Regions from separate parts of the Streptomyces sp. NPDC059994 genome, predicted to be linked through region 4. Evidence: riboswitches for the same ligand, from Rfam matches in the RefSeq annotation. Region 4 holds a riboswitch; each other region holds the start of a gene.
The links. A riboswitch is a leader RNA that binds a small molecule or an ion and turns the genes downstream of it on or off. The one in region 4 is predicted to bind cobalamin.

Region 1 (4,428 bases), on a different contig from region 4:
CTCGGTCCCGTACAGCGCGTAGGGCGCGACCTGGACCGGACCACCGAGCGTGGCGGTCATGTAGTGGACCGGCGGGAGCTCGCTGACCAGCGTGGAGACGGCCGTGGCGTGCACGGCGTGGGTGTGGACGACGGCCCGGGCGTCGGTGTGCCGGTATACGGCCAGGTGCATCGGGAGCTCGCTGGTGGGCCGCAGCGTGCCGGTCACCTGGCGGCCGGCGAGGTCGACGGCGACGGTGTCGTCCGGGCCGAGGCGGTCGTAGGGGACGCCGGTGGGGGTGACCAGGACCAGGTCACCGACGCGTATGGAGACGTTGCCCGAGGTGCCCACGACCAGGCCTTCCTCGGCGGTGCGGCGCGCGGTGGCGGTCAGCTCGGCCCAGGCCGTGGCGGTCGCTCCGGAGTCCTTCGGCTCTCCCATGGGGCGATCCTCGCAGGCTCCGCGCAGCGGGCGACGGAGTGAGCAGAATCTCTTCAATGGGGTATATGGCCGGTTCGCGGGGTTTGTCAGGGCCTGGTCGCAGCAAAAACCGGTCGGATACACCGCGAAGCCCGACCCAGTTCACCTTCCGTTCATCCAGGTTACTTACGTTCGTCCAGCCACTGACGTCGAACGATTGACTGGGTAAATGGAACACATCACGCTGCTGCTCGCCATTGTGGTCGTGACAGCTCTAGTGTTCGATTTCACGAACGGTTTCCATGACACCGCCAACGCGATGGCCACGACCATCTCGACCGGCGCCCTGAAGCCCAAAGCAGCGGTCGCCATGTCCGCCGCGCTCAACCTGGTCGGCGCGTTCCTGTCGGTGGAGGTCGCCAAGACGATCTCCGGCGGGATCATCAACGAGAAGGGCATCAGAACAGAGGTCATCTTCGCGGCGCTCGTCGGCGCGATCCTCTGGAACCTGGTGACCTGGCTGCTCGGCCTGCCGTCCAGCTCCTCCCACGCCCTGTTCGGCGGTCTGATCGGCGCGGCCGTGATGTCGGCCGGCTGGTCCTCGGTGAACGGCTCGACCATCGTCACCAAGGTGCTGCTCCCCGCCGTCGCCGCCCCGATCGTCGCGGGCGTCGCCTCGATGCTGGCCACGCGCCTGACGTACCGGATCAACCGAAACGCCGACCCGGCTGCCGAGAAGGCCACCGCCAAGGGGTACCGGGCAGGACAGATCGCCTCCGCCGGGCTCGTCTCACTCGCCCACGGCACCAACGACGCGCAGAAGACCATGGGCATCATCACGCTCGCCCTGGTCGCCGGCGGTGTGCTGCACCCGGGCGCCAACCCCCCGCTGTGGGTCATCGTCTCGGCCGGCATGGCCATCGCCATGGGCACCTACCTCGGCGGCTGGCGCATCATCCGCACCATGGGCAAGGGCCTGACCGAGCTGGCGCCGCCGCAGGGCTTCGCCGCCCAGTCCGGTGCCGCGACCGTCATCCTGGCCTCCTCGCACATCGGCTTCTCGCTCTCCACCACCCAGGTCTGCTCCGGCTCCGTCATGGGCGCCGGCCTCGGCCGCAAGGGCGGTGTGGTCCGCTGGTCCACCGCGACCCGCATGTTCATCGCCTGGGGCCTGACCCTGCCCGCCGCGGGTCTGGTCGGCGCCGGCGCCGAGTTCCTGACCGGCCAGGGCACCTGGGGCATCGTCCTCGTGGCGATCCTGCTGATCGCGGGTGCCGGCTTCATCTGGAAGCTGTCGCGCCGCGAGCCGGTCGACCACAACGACGTCACTGCCGCCGCCACCCCGGCGGAGTCCCCGGCCGAGCCCGCCGGCGTCGTGACCACCGCGATCGCCGCCGTCACCCCGCCGCCCACCGCCGCCGCCGTGGCCGCCGATCTGACGGCCACCATCCCGGCTCCGGCCCCGGTGGCCCCCGTCGACCCGGCCCGCCCGGCCACCGTCTGACCCGGCCGCGCACCCCAAAGGAATCGTCATGCACATCGACTGGGCAGCTCTCGGCACCGTCTTCGGTGTCAGCCTCATCGTCACCGTCGGCCTGGTGGGCCTGTTCACCGTCGGGATCGTCGGCCTCAGCAAGCAGCAGTCGGCCGCGGCCGGCAAGGGCAACGTCGCCGTGGCCCGCACCACCGCCTACCTCTGCTTCGCGCTCTGCGCGGCGGCCGTCGCGTACGGCATCAGTCTGATCGTCGGCAAGTAGCCCGGCCAGCAGCGCCGCACACACCTCGAACCGCCTTCCGGCCCGGCCGGAGGGCGGTTCTCTGTGTGCCCCAACACACTCTCCCGTCGCAGGTCAGCAGCGAGTTGACGGGCGTTCCCGGGCATGGTGGACTGCCCGAGCCATTTACGGCGGCAGAAGAGGAAGCCGGTGCGAATCCGGCGCGGTCCCGCCACTGTCATCGGGGAATCATCCCCGTGAGCCAGGAACTCTCACCGCCGGTCGACGTCGTACCAGGGCGCGGACACCCTGAGTGAGGACATACCGCCATGCGCGCCTGCCTGTTGCCGGCACCTCCCGGAAGTACCAGAGTTCTTCGCGGCGTTGCGGCGGGCTGATCCCATGCGTGCCGATCGCACTTTCGCGTACGGCGCCACCGCCGGTCTCCTCGGCGACCTCCTCCTCGGCGATCCCCGCCGCGGACACCCGGTCGCCGCGTTCGGCCGTGCCGCGGCCGCCGTGGAGCGCACGCTGTGGCGCGACCACCGGGGCTGGGGCGCGCTGCACACCGCCGTGTGCGCCGGAGGCGCCGCGGGCGCCGCACTGCTCGCCACGCGCGCGGTACGAAAGCTTCCCACCGCGTCCGTCGCGCTGACCGCCGCCGCCACCTGGGCCGTCGTGGGCGGCACTTCGCTGGGCCGGGAGGCCCGCGCGATCGGCGAGGCGCTGGAGGCCGGGGACGTCGAGGCGGCCCGCGCGCGCCTGCCGCACCTGTGCGGGCGCGACCCGCAGTCCCTGGACGCGCCCGGCATCGCGCGCGCGGTCGTCGAGTCCGTCGCCGAGAACACCTCCGACGCCGTGGTGGGCGCGCTGGTGTGGGGGGCGCTCGCGGGGGTTCCGGGCCTGGTCGCGTTCCGCGCGGTCAACACGCTGGACGCGATGGTCGGCCACCGCTCGCCGCGCCATCGGCGGTACGGGTGGGCCTCGGCGCGCCTGGACGATGTGGCGGGCTGGCCGGGCGCCCGGCTCACCGCCGCACTGGCGGTGGCCGCCGGGGGCGCGCCGCGCGCCGCCACGCGCGCGTGGCGGGACGACGCCCGCAAGCACCCGAGCCCCAACGCCGGTCCCGTCGAGGCGTCGTTCGCGGGCGCGCTCGGCGTACGGCTCGGCGGCACCCTCTCGTACGGCGGCCGTGTCGAGCACCGGCCCGTGCTGAACGGGGGCGGCCGGGCGGTGGAAGTCCCGGACATCGAGCGGGCGGTGCGGCTGTCGCGCCGGGTGGGCTGGCTGGCGCTGGCTGTGGCGATCGCGGTGAGGAAGGTACGTACATGAGCGGCGGACTGCTGGTCGCGGGCACCACATCGGACGCGGGCAAGAGCGTCGTCACCGCCGGGATCTGCCGGTGGCTGGTGCGCCAGGGCGTGAAGGTCGCGCCGTTCAAGGGGCAGAACATGTCCCTCAACTCGTTCGTCACGCGCGAGGGCGCCGAGATCGGGCGGGCGCAGGCGATGCAGGCGCAGGCGGCGCGCGTCGAGCCGTCCGCGCTGATGAACCCCGTGCTGCTCAAGCCGGGGAGCGACCGGTCGAGCCAGGTCGTACTGATGGGCAGGCCGGTGGGCGAGCTGAGCGCCGGCGGCTACCACGGCGGACGCCAGGAAGCGCTTCTCGGCACCGTCGTGGACTGTCTGGAGCGGCTGCGGGGCACGTATGACGCCGTGATCTGCGAGGGGGCGGGCAGTCCGGCCGAGATCAATCTGCGGCGCACGGACATCGTCAACATGGGCATCGCGCGCGCCGCGAAGCTTCCGGTGGTGGTGGTCGGCGATATCGACCGGGGCGGGGTGTTCGCCTCGTTCTTCGGTACGACGGCGCTGCTGAGCCCCGAGGACCAGGCGCTGGTCGCCGGGTACATCGTCAACAAGTTCCGGGGCGACGTCTCGCTCCTCGAACCCGGCATCGACATGCTGCGCGGGCTCACCGGACGCCACACGTACGGGATCCTGCCGTTCGCGCACGGGCTCGGCATCGATGAGGAGGATGGCCTGCGGGTTTCCCTTCGCGGCGCCGTGCGCGAGTCGGTGGTGGCGCCGCCGGTGGGCGACGACGTGCTGCGGGTCGCGGTCTGCGCGGTCCCGCTGATGTCCAACTTCACGGACGTGGACGCGCTCGCCGCCGAACCGGGCGTGATCGTACGGTTCGTGGACCGGCCCGAGGAACTGGCCGACGCGGATCTGGTCGTCGTGCCGGGAACCCGGGGCACGGTCCGGGCGTTGGAATGGCTGAGGGAACGGGGGCTGGCGCGGGAGCTGGCGCG
Region 2 (4,428 bases), on a different contig from region 4:
GCGTGCTCGACGGTTCGACCTCGGGCTGCGACTGGGGCAGCGACCCCGACGCGGTCGTGCCGGGCATCTTCGGCCCCGGCCACCAGCCCCGGCTGACCCGGACCGACTACGTGGCCAACTCCAACAACGACTCGACCCTGACCAACCCCTCGGCGCCGCTGACCGGTTACCCGCGGATGTACCGCGCCGGAGTGCCGCTCGGGCCGCGCGCCCAGCTCGGGCTCCAGATGATCGCGGGCCGGCGCGACGGCACCGACGGACTCGGCACGCCGGGGTTCACCCTGTCCACGCTGCGGGCGAGCATGCTCGGTAACCGCAACTACACGGCGGAGCTGGGCCGCGACGACGCGGTCGCGATGTGCCGCGCGCACCCCGTCCTGACCGCCACCGACGGCACCGAGGTGGATGTGCGCGCCGCCTGCGGCGTCCTCGCGGCCTGGGACACCCGCGACGACGCCGACAGCCGCGGCGCCGTGCTGTGGCAGGCGTTCCGCACCCAAGTGGGCGGCCGGCACCCGTGGTGGCGCGTTCCGTACGACCCGGCCCAGCCGCTCACCACCCCGCGCGGGCTCAACGGCGACGATCCGCAGGTGCGGCGCGCGCTGGCCGACGCCGTGCGCGGGCTGGCCGCCGACAAGGTGCCCCTGGACGCGCCGATAGGCAGCGTGCAGCGCTGGGCGGGGATCCCGCTGCCCGGCTGCTCCGGCGGTGAGGGCTGCTTCAACGTCGTGAACGCGTCGCCCACGTCGGGCAGCGGCGGCGCCACCCGCCCGAACTCCCCGGAGGACTACGCGTCGGGCTCCAGTTTCATCATGGCCACGGAGCTGACGTCGCAGGGTCCGCGCACCCGTACGATCCTCACCTACGGGCAGTCCGCCAACCCCGAATCGCCCCACTACACCGACCAGGCCGTCCTCTTCTCGCACAAGCGCTGGGTCACGGAACGGTTCACCGAGGCGGAGACGGAGTCCGATCCCCAGCTCCGGACCACGACCCTGCACGGCTGACCGGGGCGATCCGAACGGGCCGCGCCCTCCCCGCGGTGGAGGAGCCGCCCGCGGAGCTGTGGCGGCGTGCGGTGCAGCGGTGGACCGACCCGTTCGTGACCGAGGCGCCCTCCGGCGCGGGCACCACGCACGGCTGGGCCGAGGCCGTGAGACGCATCGACTACCACTTCGGCTCCGACGAGGTCCGCGCCCGCCTTGACCGCCGCCCGGCGTTCCCCGCGCCGACCGGAGGGTGAGGAGTCGGGCCGAGCGGCGGGCCCGCCGCGTGCTGGGAGGTGGGCGGACGGGCCCCGGCGGCCCGCTCGAAAGGTGATCTGCAATCTCCCTGTCCACAGCCAGACTTGCAGGTGAGGCGGGTCGCACCTACGGTTGGCGAGCCGTGGTGTTCGGGAAGACCGGTGCAAGACCGGAGCGGCCCTCGCCACTGTGATCGGGCCCCATGCCGTTCAGGCCATGAACGGCTTCGGGTAGCCCGTCCCGTTGTGCCACTGGCGGCCGTGAGGCCGCTGGGAAGGCGGGGACGGTGCGATACCCCGGAAGCCAGGAGACCGGCCACGGCATCTCGCGTAATGATCCACGAGGTGCTGGAGCGTGAACGAATGACCCTGCCCACCCTGCCCGCCACTTTCCAGTGGCGGCGTGAGGACACCGTCCGCACCGCCTGGCTGCTGGCGGTGATCGCCGCCCTGCACGTCGTGGCGTTCGGCATACTCTTCCTGCTCGTCGTGCCCGAGCACTACGAGGTCGGCTCGAAGACGTTCGGCCTGGGCCTCGGCGTCACCGCCTACACCCTCGGCATGCGGCACGCCTTCGACGCCGATCACATCGCCGCCATCGACAACACCACCCGCAAGCTGATGGCCGACGGCAAACGGCCGGTGTCGGTCGGCTTCTGGTTCGCGCTCGGGCACTCCAGCGTCGTGGTCGCGATGGCGGCGCTGGTCGCCGGGGGCGCGCAGCTCGCGGGCACCCTGATGAACGATGACTCGCCGACCCACCAGACCCTCGGCGTCGTCGGAACGACCGTCTCCGGATCGTTCCTCTACCTCATCGCCGCGCTCAACCTCCTCGCCCTCGTCGGCATCCTGCGGGTCTTCCGGGCCATGCGTGAGGGAACGTACGACGAGGCCGAGCTGGAACAGCACCTGGACTCACGGGGGTTCATGAACCGCCTCCTGGGCCGCTTCACCAAGTCGATCACCCGGCCCGGCCAGATGTACCCCCTGGGCTTCCTCTTCGGGCTCGGCTTCGACACCGCCACCGAGGTCACCCTGATGGTGATGGCCGGCTCGGGGGCGGCCGCCGGGCTGCCCTGGTACGCCGTGCTGTGCCTGCCGCTGCTCTTCGCGGCGGGGATGAGCCTGTTCGACACCATCGACGGTACGTTCATGAACTTCGCCTACCAGTGGGCCTTCTCCAACCCCGTGCGCAAGGTGTTCTACAACCTCACCATCACCGGGCTCTCCATCGCGGTGGCCTTCCTGATCGGCACGATCGAGCTGGTGGGCGTCCTGCACGAAAAGCTCGATCTGAGCGACGGTGTCACCGGCTGGGTCGCGGACCTCGACCTGGACAACGTGGGCTTCATCATCGTCGGCCTGTTCGTCGCGGTGTGGGCCGCGGCCCTGGCGTACTGGCGGTTCGCCAAGGTCGAGCAGCGGTGGGCGGTGCGCGTCGCCGCAGCCGCCGAGGGGCCCGGCCAGGGCGGGCCGGGCACGGCCCGGGACGAGGCCGCCCCGGCCGCGGACGTCATCTGAAGGCCACGACGTTGTCCGCCGCCCAGGCCGTGAACGTACGCGGTGCCCGGCCCAGGACGCGCTCCACGTCCGGACTCACCCGCCGCTCCTCGGGCGTGGGTTCGCCGAGGATGCCGAGCGTGGCCTCGACCACCGGCTCCGGCATGAAACGCATCAGCAGCTCCCGCGCCTCGGCCCGGCTCTGCTCGACGAACCGCACCGACGCCCCCAGCGCGTCACCGATCGCCCGGGCCTGCTCGCGCGGCGAGACCGGGGCCGGTCCGGTGAGTTCGTACGTCCGGCCCGCGTGGCTCCCGTCGCGCAGGGCCACGGCGGCGACCGCGGCGATGTCGGCCGGATCGATGACGGGCAGGCCGACGTCGCCGAAGGGTGCCGTGACCGTCCGCTCGGAGCGGACCGAGGGCGACCACATGTAGGCGTTGGAGGCGAACCCGCTGGGCCGCAGGACCGTCCACTGGAGGCCCGACTCCCGTACGGCGTCCTCGAAGGCGCGCAGCCGGGCATGCGCGGGGGAGTGCGGCCGGGTGGCAGTGGCCTGCGACGACTGGAGGACGACCCGCCGGACCCCGGCGGCCCGCGCCGTGTCGAGGATGGCGTACGGGTCGAGGCCTTCGCCGTCACCGGGGACGAGGAGGTACAGCGCGTCGGCCCCGTCGAGGCCCCGCTTGAGGCTCTCGGGCCGGGCCGGATCGGCCTGCTGGAACTCCACGTTGCCCGGCGTCTCCCCGGCCGGGGCGCGGCGGGAGACCGCGGTCACCCACTCGCCGGCCGAGGCCAGGGTCTGTACGAGGTGTCGTCCGACGTTCCCGGTTGCTCCGGTCACCACAATCATGATCTCTCCCTGATGGTGTGTACGGCGCGGCTCCTGATCAGTCAGCTGATCTCTCCGCGCTCGGTCTGCACTCATCCTGGAAGCCAAACTGGCCATCTCCTGGCCAGTTTTCCCAGGACAATGATCGCTATGAGAGCTGACCGTCTGGTGGCGACCCTGCTGTTCCTTCAGACGCGCGGACGCGTGACCGCGCGTGAGGTGGCGGCGGAGCTGGAGGTGTCCGAGCGCACCGCGCGCCGCGACCTGGAGGCGCTGGCCGCCGCCGGTATCCCCGTGTACTCCCAGCACGGGCGGGGCGGCGGCTGGTCCCTGGTCGGCGGGGCCCGTACCGACCTCACGGGCCTGACCGCCGCCGAGATCCGTGCGATGTTCCTGGTCGCGGGGCCGTCGGCGCACTCGCCCGAACTGCGCACCGCGCTGCGGAAGTTGGTGCGGGCCCTGCCCGCGACGCTCCGGCCCGACGCCGAGGCCGCGTCGAAGGCAGGTGTCACGGACGGCACGGACTGGTCGCGCCTGCCCGTCACCGCGGGCACGCCGCTGCTGGACGCGCTGCAACGGGCGGTGGTGGACGGCCTGCGGATCCGGCTCGGATACGCCCGCCCCGGCAGCCCGGCCGGTACGCGCACGGTCGACCCGCTGGGCCTCGTCACCAAGGCGGGAGTCCCGTATCTCGTGGCCGGTACGGAGAAGGGAGCGCGGGGAGGAGACGAGGTGGCCGCCGGATCCGTCCACGACGGTCTGCGCATCTTCCGGCTCGACCGGATCACCTCGGTCGAGGTGACCGCGGACCCCGTCGTCCGGCCGGACGGCTTCGATCTGGCCACGGCCTGGC
Region 3 (4,428 bases), on a different contig from region 4:
CATTGCTGCCCGTGCTGGCCATGCCCGCGGAACGACGCATGGGTCCCGTCACCCAGCGCATGAGTGACCTCGCCGCCGCCATGGGCCACGGGGCCGCCGCAGACGCGAGCGCCACAACCGTGGCACGCCGCGCGATCGTTGAGTGGTGCGCGGACTCCGCCCCGCGACACCTTGCGCTCTCGTCAGGAGACGGGCCGAACTGATTGGATTCCGGGGCATGACGACAGAACCCGAGCACATGCGTGATCACTGGTGGTGGCGGCCGGGCTGGAGCGTCGGCCGCAGCTTCTACACATGGCACCTGACGTTCGAGGGGCAGCCGGACGTCCACCGCTTCGCGGCCGAGTACCGTGCTGCACTCGCACCCGTCGGCGGCCTGGACCTCATCCCTGACGAGTGGCTGCACCTCACCATGCAGGGCCTCGGTTTCGTGGGGGAGTTCCCCGAACAGGACGCAGCCGCCATCGAGCAGGCCGCCCGCAGGCGTCTTGCCGAGGTGCCGGCGTTCGAGGTCACCTTGACCGCTCCGATCGTGGACCCGGAGGCGATCCTCGCCCCTGTGCGGCCAGATGCGCCGGTGCGTGCTGTGCGGGACGCGATCCGTGCAGCCGTGGGTGATGTTCTCTCGGAGGTCCCCGAGCGGGCTGAGGGGTTCACCCCGCACGTCTCGCTCGGGTACAGCCATGGGGCCGGACCGGCGGAACCGTACGCCAAGGCGCTGGCAACGCTGGACGTCGAACCCGCACGTGCCCGAATCAGCCAGGCTGAGCTGATTCTCATCAACCGAGACAACCGCATGTACGAGTGGACGCCATTCGCCAAGGTGCAGCTCGGGTGATGGAGTGACGGCGAGCCCGCGTCCCTGCGGCACCCCAGCGCATCCGGATCCGACGCCGGGGGACCTTCGTCGTTACCGCGCCCCCTCCGCAGGCCGCCCGCACCGCAGGTTCCAGCGGCCCGCGCGGCCCGAGAGCTCGGTCAGGGTCAGGGGGGCCACGTCCAGGCGCCAGAAGGAGGCGGGCGGCAGGGCCAGGGCGTGGGTCACGGACGCGCGGACCACCGCCGGGGAGGCGACCGCGAGGATCCGGCCGCCCGCCGCGGGCAGCGTGTCCAGCCACGCGCCCACGCGCGCGACGAGCGCGAGCAGGCTCTCCCCGCCGTGCGGCGCCGCCCCGGGATCGGTGAGCCAGGCCCGTACCCCCGTGGGATCCGCGGCGCTCAGCTCGTCGAGCCGCCGCCCCCGCCAGCGGCCCAGATCCCAGTCGGCCAGGGCCGGTTCGTCGCCCGTGGGCAGGCCGTCCGCCAACTCGTAGAGGGAGGACGGCGGTTTCAGCCGGCGGGCCGGTACCGGAAGAGCCGCCGCCGCGTCCTTGACCCTGCGGACCGCGCCCTCGTCCGGGGCGGCCGCGTCGTCGCCGACTCTCGCCTCGCGCGCGTAGCGGTCGGCCGGGGGTGAGATCAACATCACGCGTACGGTCATGGGTCAAGCAGAGCACGGCCGTTCACGCACTTCGCGCGGGGGCTGTGCACCCGCGCGCCGTAGCGGCGCGGTCCCTCACGCGGTACGGTCACGTCGACATAAAGACGGTGTGAAGGAAGCCCGGTGAGATTCCGGCACGGTCGCGCCACTGTGAACCCGGCGAGCGCCCTCAACAGGGAGCGAAGGCGGGGAAGTCAGACCCACCACCGTCGACAAAGGCACCAATGACCGGGACGCGTGTTCCCCAGGAGGTTCTGCCGTGGCACTCTCCGCCGCCCCTGCGCCCAGCGCAGCAGCAACGCCGGCCATCACCCCGATATCGCTCAAGGCGATCGCTCCCTGGGCGCTCTTCTTCGGCATCCTCATGCTCGTCCTCCTGTACTTCGTCGGCGCCGAGCAGGGCGCCACGAGCCTCCTCTCCGGTGAGAACGTCCACGAGTGGGTCCACGACGGACGCCACCTGCTCGGCTTCCCCTGCCACTGAGACCAGGGGTACCGACTCGTGAACTCCCTGCACGTCAGGGCCCTGCTGGTGCGCGGCATGCTCGCCGGCCTCGCAGCGGGCCTGCTGGCGCTGATCGTGGCGTACGTCCTGGGCGAGCCCCGGGTGGACGCGGCCATCGACTTCGAGGACGCGCACGCGCACGAGCACGGCGAAGAGGTGTTCAGCCGCACCCTGCAGTCCACCGGCGGCCTCGCCACGGGTGTGCTCGTGTTCGGCGTGGCCCTCGGTGGTATCGCCGCGCTCGCGTTCTGTGTCGCGCTCGGCCGGACCGGCCGGTTCGGGCCGCGCGCCACGGCGGCGTTCGTCTCGCTCGGCGCGCTCCTGACCGTCTATGTCGTCCCGTTCCTGAAGTACCCGGCGAACCCGCCGTCCATCGGTGACCCCGACACGATCGGCAAACGCACCGCCCTGTACTTCCTGATGATCGCGCTGAGCGTGCTGCTCGCCGTCTCGGCCGTGATCCTCGGCAAGCGGCTCGCGCCCCGCCTCGGCAACTGGAACGCGACCGTCGTCGCCTCGGCCGCCTTCCTGGTCGCCATCGGGCTCGCGTACGCGTTCCTGCCCGCCGTCAACGAGGTGCCGAAGGACTTCCCGGCGATGCTGCTCTGGAAGTTCCGGCTCGCGGCCCTCGCCATCCAGGTCACCCTGTGGGCCGGTTTCGGGCTGGTCTTCGGCCACCTCGCCGAACGGCTCCTGGTGCCCAAGGCCGCCACGGCCGAGCCCCGCGGTACGGGCACGGCCGTCGACAGCAAGGCGGCGGCCGCCCACTGACCGGGCGAACCGCACGCACGAGGGCCCCGGACCGACGTCGGTGACCGACGTCGGTCGGGGCCCTCGCGCGCGTAGGTCGTGCTCGGTGCGCTGTTCGGTGGCGCTCGATCGGTCAGGGGCGGCGCAGGGAGAACAGACGGCTGTTCCGCTCCCTGCGGTAGCGCCGCTCCCACCGGTCCATACGGTCCCGGCGGGCGCGGTAGGCCCGGTAGTCCGTGTCCGTGCCACGGCTGGAGCCGCCGGCTCCGGACGAGCCGCCGGACGGTGCCGTGGAGCGGCCACGGCGTGAGGCGCTGAAGAGTACGGCCACCACGGCGACGCAGAACACGATGCCGCCGAGACTGAAGCCGAAGCCGTACAGGACCAGCGCCAGGACGAGCAGTAACAGGATCATGGCGTGTTCCTCTAGGGACGGATCGGGGGCTCCCCTGGCCCCCGGCCCTCCAACCTACTCCGGTGCAGCGGGAGTTGGTCTCCGAGTTGCCTGCCCGCCAACGCCTCGCGGGCCCCTACAGCCCGCGCAGCCGCTCCATCTCCCGGCGGTCCCGCTTGGTCGGCCGGCCCATGCCCCGGTCGCGCACACCGGCGGCCAGTACGTCCGAACGGGCGGGCGGCGGCGGGCTGTTGTCGACATAGGTCTCGGCCGCGATCGCCGCGCCCACCCGCTTGCGGATGACCTTCGCGACGACGACGACCCGCTCCCGCCCCTCCAGACGCAGCCGCACCTCGTCGCCCACCTTCACGGTGTGCGCGGGCTTGACGCGCTCGCCGTTGAGCTGGACATGCCCGGCCCGGCACGCCGTCGCCGCCATGGAACGCGTCTTGGTGAGCCGTACGGACCAGATCCAGCTGTCGATCCGTACGGGCTCCGAGGGCCCCGCCGGTGCCGCCGGTGCCGCCGGTCCCTTGGGCTCCTGGGCCTTCACCTGCTCTGCTGCCGCCATGCCTCCGACTCTACCGAGGCCGTTGTCAGTGGTACCCGTCACACTTGAGGCATGTGCAGAAGCATCAAGACGCTCAGACCGCCGGTCCTCCCCGAGGAGGCCACCGACGAGGAGATCCGCGCGGCGGCTCTCCAGTACGTGCGCAAGGTGTCCGGCTTCCGGGCGCCCGCCGCGCACAACCAGGAGGTCTTCGACCGGGCGGTGGACGAGATAGCGCGGGCCACGGCCGAGCTGCTCGAAGGCCTGGAGATACGGGGGGTGCCGGTCAGGACACCGGCGTCGGCGTAGCCCTGCGGTGCGTCAGGCCGCCGGGCCGGCCACCGCGGCCTGGGCCGGGCGGCGCATGACGTAGGCGGCGAGGGAGCCCGCCGCGAACAGCGCGAGGACGGAGATGCCCGTGCCGAGCCAGGTCGCGCCGAGCCAGCGTCCGCCGAAGTAGCCGAGGCCCACGCTGTAGCCCGCCCAGGCCACCCCGGCGAGGGCGGACCACGGCAGGAACTCCTTGGGCGTGCGGTGCGCCGCGCCCGCGCCGAGCGAGACCACGGACCGGCCCGCCGGGGCGAACCGGGCGACGACGACGAGCGCGCCGCCGCCCCGGCTCAGTGCGGCGCCGAGACGCTCCTGTGCGCGGGTCAGCCGGCGGGAGCGGGCGATGGCCTTGTCGAGCCGCGCCCCGCCGCGCCAGGCGAGGCGGTACGCGACGAGGTCGCCGAGCACCGAGGCCGCGG
Region 4 (4,428 bases):
GGCACTCGCCGGGATCCCGTTCTTCTACTGGTACCAGATGCTGTGGGTGGTCATATCGACCGCGCTCACGATGCTCGCGTACAAGCTGTGGCAGCACGACCAGCAGGGCCGCAAGGCGGGTGAGGGCAAGTGACTCTCGCAGCCAACGACGGTGTGAACGGCGTCGCGCTCGGCGTCTTCATCTTCTTCTTCCTGGCCGTCACGGTCATCGGCTTCATGGCCGCCCGCTGGCGCCGCGCCGAGAACGAGCAGAGCCTCGACGAATGGGGGCTCGGCGGCCGCTCGTTCGGCACCTGGGTCACCTGGTTCCTGCTCGGCGGCGACCTCTACACGGCGTACACGTTCGTCGCGGTTCCGGCGGCGGTGTACGCGGCGGGCGCGGCCGGGTTCTTCGCGGTGCCGTACACGATCCTCGTCTATCCGCTGATCTTCACGTTCCTGCCCCGGCTCTGGTCGGTCTCGCACAAGCACGGCTATGTGACGACATCGGACTTCGTACGCGGCCGGTTCGGCTCCAAGGGCCTCTCGCTCGCGGTCGCGGTCACCGGCATCCTCGCCACGATGCCCTACATCGCGCTCCAGCTGGTCGGCATCCAGGCGGTGCTCGACGTGATGGGCATCGGCGGGTCCGGCAACTGGTTCCTGAAGGACCTGCCGCTGCTGATCGCGTTCGCGGTGCTCGCCGCGTACACCTACTCCTCGGGCCTGCGCGCGCCCGCGCTGATCGCGTTCGTGAAGGACGGCCTGATCTACCTCGTCATCCTGGTGGCGATCATCTACATCCCGATCAAGCTCGGCGGCTTCGACGACATCTTCGCGGCGGCCCGGCACAAGTTCGAGACGCCCAACGCGGCCGGGAAGCCCACGGGTGCGCTGGTGCCCCCCGAGGCCGGGCAGTGGACGTACGCCACACTCGCCCTCGGCTCGGCGCTGGCGCTCTTCATGTACCCGCACTCGATCACGGCGACCCTCTCCTCCCGCAGCCGCAACGTCATCCGCCGCAACACCACCATCCTGCCGCTGTACTCGCTGATGCTGGGCCTGCTCGCGCTGCTCGGCTTCATGGCGATCGCGGCCGGGGTCAAGGTCAAGAACGGCCAGCTGGCGATCCCGCAGCTCTTCGAGGACATGTTCCCGGACTGGTTCGCGGGCGTGGCGTTCGCCGCCATCGGCATCGGCGCGCTCGTCCCGGCGGCGATCATGTCGATCGCGGCCGCGAACCTCTTCACCCGCAACATCTACAAGGACTTCCTCAAGCCGGACGCCACGCCGGAGCAGGAGACCAAGGTCTCCAAGCTGGTCTCGCTCCTGGTGAAGGTGGGCGCGCTGGTCTTCGTCCTGACCATGGACAAGACGGTCGCGATCAACTTCCAGCTGCTCGGCGGCATCTGGATCCTGCAGACCTTCCCGGCCCTGGTGGGCGGTCTGTTCACCCGCTGGTTCCACCGCTGGGCGCTGCTGGCGGGCTGGGCGGTGGGCATGGCGTACGGCACGCTCGCCGCGTACGGGGTCGCCTCGCCCACCCAGAAGCACTTCGGCGGCAGCTCCAAGAACATCCCCGGCATCGGTGAGATCGGCTACATCGGCCTCACCGCGTTCCTCCTGAACGTCGCCGTCACCGTCGTCCTCACGGTGGCCCTGCGGGCCCTGAAGGCCCCCGACGGCGTCGACGAGACCTCCCCGGAGGACTACACGGCGGACGCGGGCGACCCGGGCGTACAGACGGAACTCCCGGCCGCGACACACTGACACGAGCCGCAGGAAAACGGGCCGCCGGTGAAACCCGGCGGCCCGTTTCTGCTTCCTGGGGAATGCCCACGGCTGCCTGGGGGTTGGGCTTGCGGCGCCTCCAACCCCCTGAGGGGCGCGGGGAACTGCGCGAGCGGCCACCCACAACCCGCAGACAAAGACCGGGCCCCACCAACACGCTCCGGTACGGATGCGACACAACATGTGGGGGCGCCAACAACTCCCGGCACAAGATGTATGCTCGTGCTCGCTGTCGCCGCAGGGGAATCCGGTGCAAATCCGGAACTGTCCCGCAACGGTGTACTCGTACGCATTTGCGTACCTGGTCAGTCCGAGGACCTGCCGACAGCGCGCCCTGGCCGTCCGGTCCGGGTGCCAGACGTCCGGGCCTCGCGGAATGGGCATGTGGACGCGGCGTACCCCCGAGGGGGTGTGTCCGTGTGCCCGCGCACTTCCCCAAGGCCCCGTGCCGAGCGAGGAGTGCCCCCACGTGACCATCGCCCCTGCGGATCCCGCCTCAGCGATCGCCGAAGAGCCGGCCGATGCCCCCGGGACCGCGCTGCTGCGGACCCTGACCGACCTCACCGCCGATCTGCCGGACACCGACCCCGGCCGTGTCGCCGCCGCCGCGCTGCGCGGCCGCAACGCGCGCTCGGACGAGGCGGAGCTGCGTGGGCTCGCCACCGAGGCCGCCGCCGGTCTGATCTCCGAGGACCCGGCGTACTCCCGCCTCGCCGCCCGGCTGCTGACGGTCACGATCGCCGACGAGGCCGCGACCCAGGGCTCGGTCTCGTTCTCCGACTCGGTCGAGGTCGGCCACCGCGAGGGCCTGATCGCGGACCGCACCGCCGACTTCGTACGGCTGCACTCGGACCGTCTGGACGCGCTGGTCGCCGCCTCCCTCGCGGAAGGCGCCGACGATCGCTTCGGCTACTTCGGCCTGCGCACGCTCTACTCCCGCTACCTGCTGCGGCACCCGATCACCCGCCAGGTCATCGAGACCCCGCAGCACTTCATGCTCCGGGTCGCGGCGGGTCTGGCCGAGGACGACTCGGTGCGCGCGCTCGACGAGGTCGCCTCGCTGTACGGCCTGATGAGCCGGCTCGACTACCTGCCGTCCTCGCCGACGCTCTTCAACTCCGGTACCCGCCACCCCCAGATGTCCAGCTGCTACCTGCTGGACTCCCCGCTGGACGAGCTGGACTCGATCTACGACCGCTACCACCAGGTGGCACGTCTGTCGAAGCACGCGGGCGGCATCGGCCTCTCGTACTCCCGCATCCGCTCGCGCGGCTCGCTCATCCGGGGCACCAACGGCCACTCCAACGGCATCGTCCCGTTCCTGAAGACGCTGGACGCCTCCGTCGCGGCCGTCAACCAGGGCGGGCGGCGCAAGGGCGCGGCCGCGGTCTACCTGGAGACCTGGCACTCCGACATCGAGGAGTTCCTGGAGCTGCGCGACAACACCGGTGAGGACGCCCGGCGCACGCACAACCTGAACCTGGCGCACTGGATCCCGGACGAGTTCATGCGCCGTGTGGACGCGGACGGCACCTGGTCGCTGTTCTCCCCCGCCGACGTGCCGGAGCTGGTCGACCTGTGGGGTGACGAGTTCGACGCCGCCTACCGCAAGGCCGAGGCGGCCGGTCTCGCCCAGAAGACGATGCCGGCCCGGGACCTGTACGGCCGGATGATGCGCACCCTGGCGCAGACCGGCAACGGCTGGATGACCTTCAAGGACGCCTCCAACCGCACCGCCAACCAGACGGCGGAGCCCGGCCACACGGTCCACTCCTCCAACCTCTGCACCGAGATCCTTGAGGTCACGGACGACGGCGAGACGGCCGTCTGCAACCTCGGCTCGGTCAACCTCGGCTCCTTCGTGCTCGCCTCCGGCGAGATCGACTGGAAGCGCCTGGACGAGACCGTCCGTACGGCCGTGACCTTCCTGGACCGGGTCGTCGACATCAACTTCTACCCGACCGAGCAGGCCGGCCGCTCCAACGCCAAGTGGCGTCCGGTGGGCCTGGGCGCGATGGGTCTCCAGGACGTCTTCTTCAAGCTGCGCCTGCCCTTCGACTCCCCCGAGGCGAAGGCGCTCTCCACCAAGCTGGCCGAGCGCATCATGCTCACGGCGTACGAGGCGTCCTGCGACCTCGCCGACCGCAACGGCCCGCTCCCGGCCTGGGACAAGACCCGCGCGGCGCGCGGCGTGCTGCACCCCGACCACTACGACGTCGAGCTGAACTGGCCGGAGCGCTGGACGGCGCTGCGCGAGCGGATCGCCTCGGTCGGCATGCGCAACTCGCTGCTGCTCGCGATCGCCCCGACCGCGACCATCGCGTCCATCGCCGGTGTCTACGAGTGCATCGAGCCGCAGGTCTCCAACCTGTTCAAGCGCGAGACGCTCTCCGGTGAGTTCCTCCAGGTCAACGGCTACCTGGTGGAGGACCTGAAGAAGCTCGGCGTGTGGGACGCGCAGTCCCGCGAGGCGCTGCGCGACGCCAGCGGCTCGGTGCAGGACTTCAGCTGGATCCCCGCCGATGTGCGCGCGCTCTACCGCACGGCGTGGGAGCTCCCGCAGCGCGGTCTGATCGACATGGCGGCGGCGCGCACGCCGTTCCTGGACCAGTCGCAGTCGCTGAACCTGTTCCTGGAGACGCCCACCATCGGCAAGCT

Region 1: another riboswitch for cobalamin. It lies ahead of ACFWA7_RS12585 (cobalamin biosynthesis protein); the one in region 4 lies ahead of ACFWA7_RS11370 (ribonucleoside-diphosphate reductase subunit alpha).
Region 2: another riboswitch for cobalamin. It lies ahead of ACFWA7_RS29265 (HoxN/HupN/NixA family nickel/cobalt transporter); the one in region 4 lies ahead of ACFWA7_RS11370 (ribonucleoside-diphosphate reductase subunit alpha).
Region 3: another riboswitch for cobalamin. It lies ahead of ACFWA7_RS28020 (CbtB domain-containing protein); the one in region 4 lies ahead of ACFWA7_RS11370 (ribonucleoside-diphosphate reductase subunit alpha).

What each region holds. Positions count from the first base shown of each region.
Region 1 covers NZ_JBHWUR010000018.1:41,927-46,354, reverse strand. Annotated here, with positions in the region: gene ACFWA7_RS12600 (class II aldolase/adducin family protein) at 1-420, opposite strand, end outside; gene ACFWA7_RS12595 (anion permease) at 629-1,903, shown strand; gene ACFWA7_RS12590 (hypothetical protein) at 1,932-2,156, shown strand; cobalamin riboswitch at 2,267-2,409, shown strand; gene ACFWA7_RS12585 (cobalamin biosynthesis protein) at 2,517-3,446, shown strand; gene ACFWA7_RS12580 (cobyric acid synthase) at 3,443-4,428, shown strand, end outside.
Region 2 covers NZ_JBHWUR010000079.1:2,767-7,194, reverse strand. Annotated here, with positions in the region: gene ACFWA7_RS29275 (penicillin acylase family protein) at 1-1,007, shown strand, start outside; gene ACFWA7_RS29270 (hypothetical protein) at 1,043-1,243, shown strand; cobalamin riboswitch at 1,371-1,579, shown strand; gene ACFWA7_RS29265 (HoxN/HupN/NixA family nickel/cobalt transporter) at 1,607-2,764, shown strand; gene ACFWA7_RS29260 (NAD(P)H-binding protein) at 2,757-3,596, opposite strand; gene ACFWA7_RS29255 (helix-turn-helix transcriptional regulator) at 3,726-4,428, shown strand, end outside.
Region 3 covers NZ_JBHWUR010000071.1:14,964-19,391, forward strand. Annotated here, with positions in the region: gene ACFWA7_RS28005 (XRE family transcriptional regulator) at 1-203, shown strand, start outside; gene ACFWA7_RS28010 (2'-5' RNA ligase family protein) at 218-838, shown strand; gene ACFWA7_RS28015 (histidine phosphatase family protein) at 911-1,480, opposite strand; cobalamin riboswitch at 1,549-1,706, shown strand; gene ACFWA7_RS28020 (CbtB domain-containing protein) at 1,740-1,964, shown strand; gene ACFWA7_RS28025 (CbtA family protein) at 1,983-2,756, shown strand; gene ACFWA7_RS28030 (hypothetical protein) at 2,869-3,150, opposite strand; gene ACFWA7_RS28035 (RNA-binding S4 domain-containing protein) at 3,266-3,700, opposite strand; gene ACFWA7_RS28040 (DUF2277 domain-containing protein) at 3,752-3,988, shown strand; gene ACFWA7_RS28045 (DedA family protein) at 4,001-4,428, opposite strand, start outside.
Region 4 covers NZ_JBHWUR010000015.1:102,940-107,367, reverse strand. Annotated here, with positions in the region: gene ACFWA7_RS11380 (DUF3311 domain-containing protein) at 1-133, shown strand, start outside; gene mctP (monocarboxylate uptake permease MctP) at 130-1,749, shown strand; cobalamin riboswitch at 1,970-2,111, shown strand; gene ACFWA7_RS11370 (ribonucleoside-diphosphate reductase subunit alpha) at 2,240-4,428, shown strand, end outside.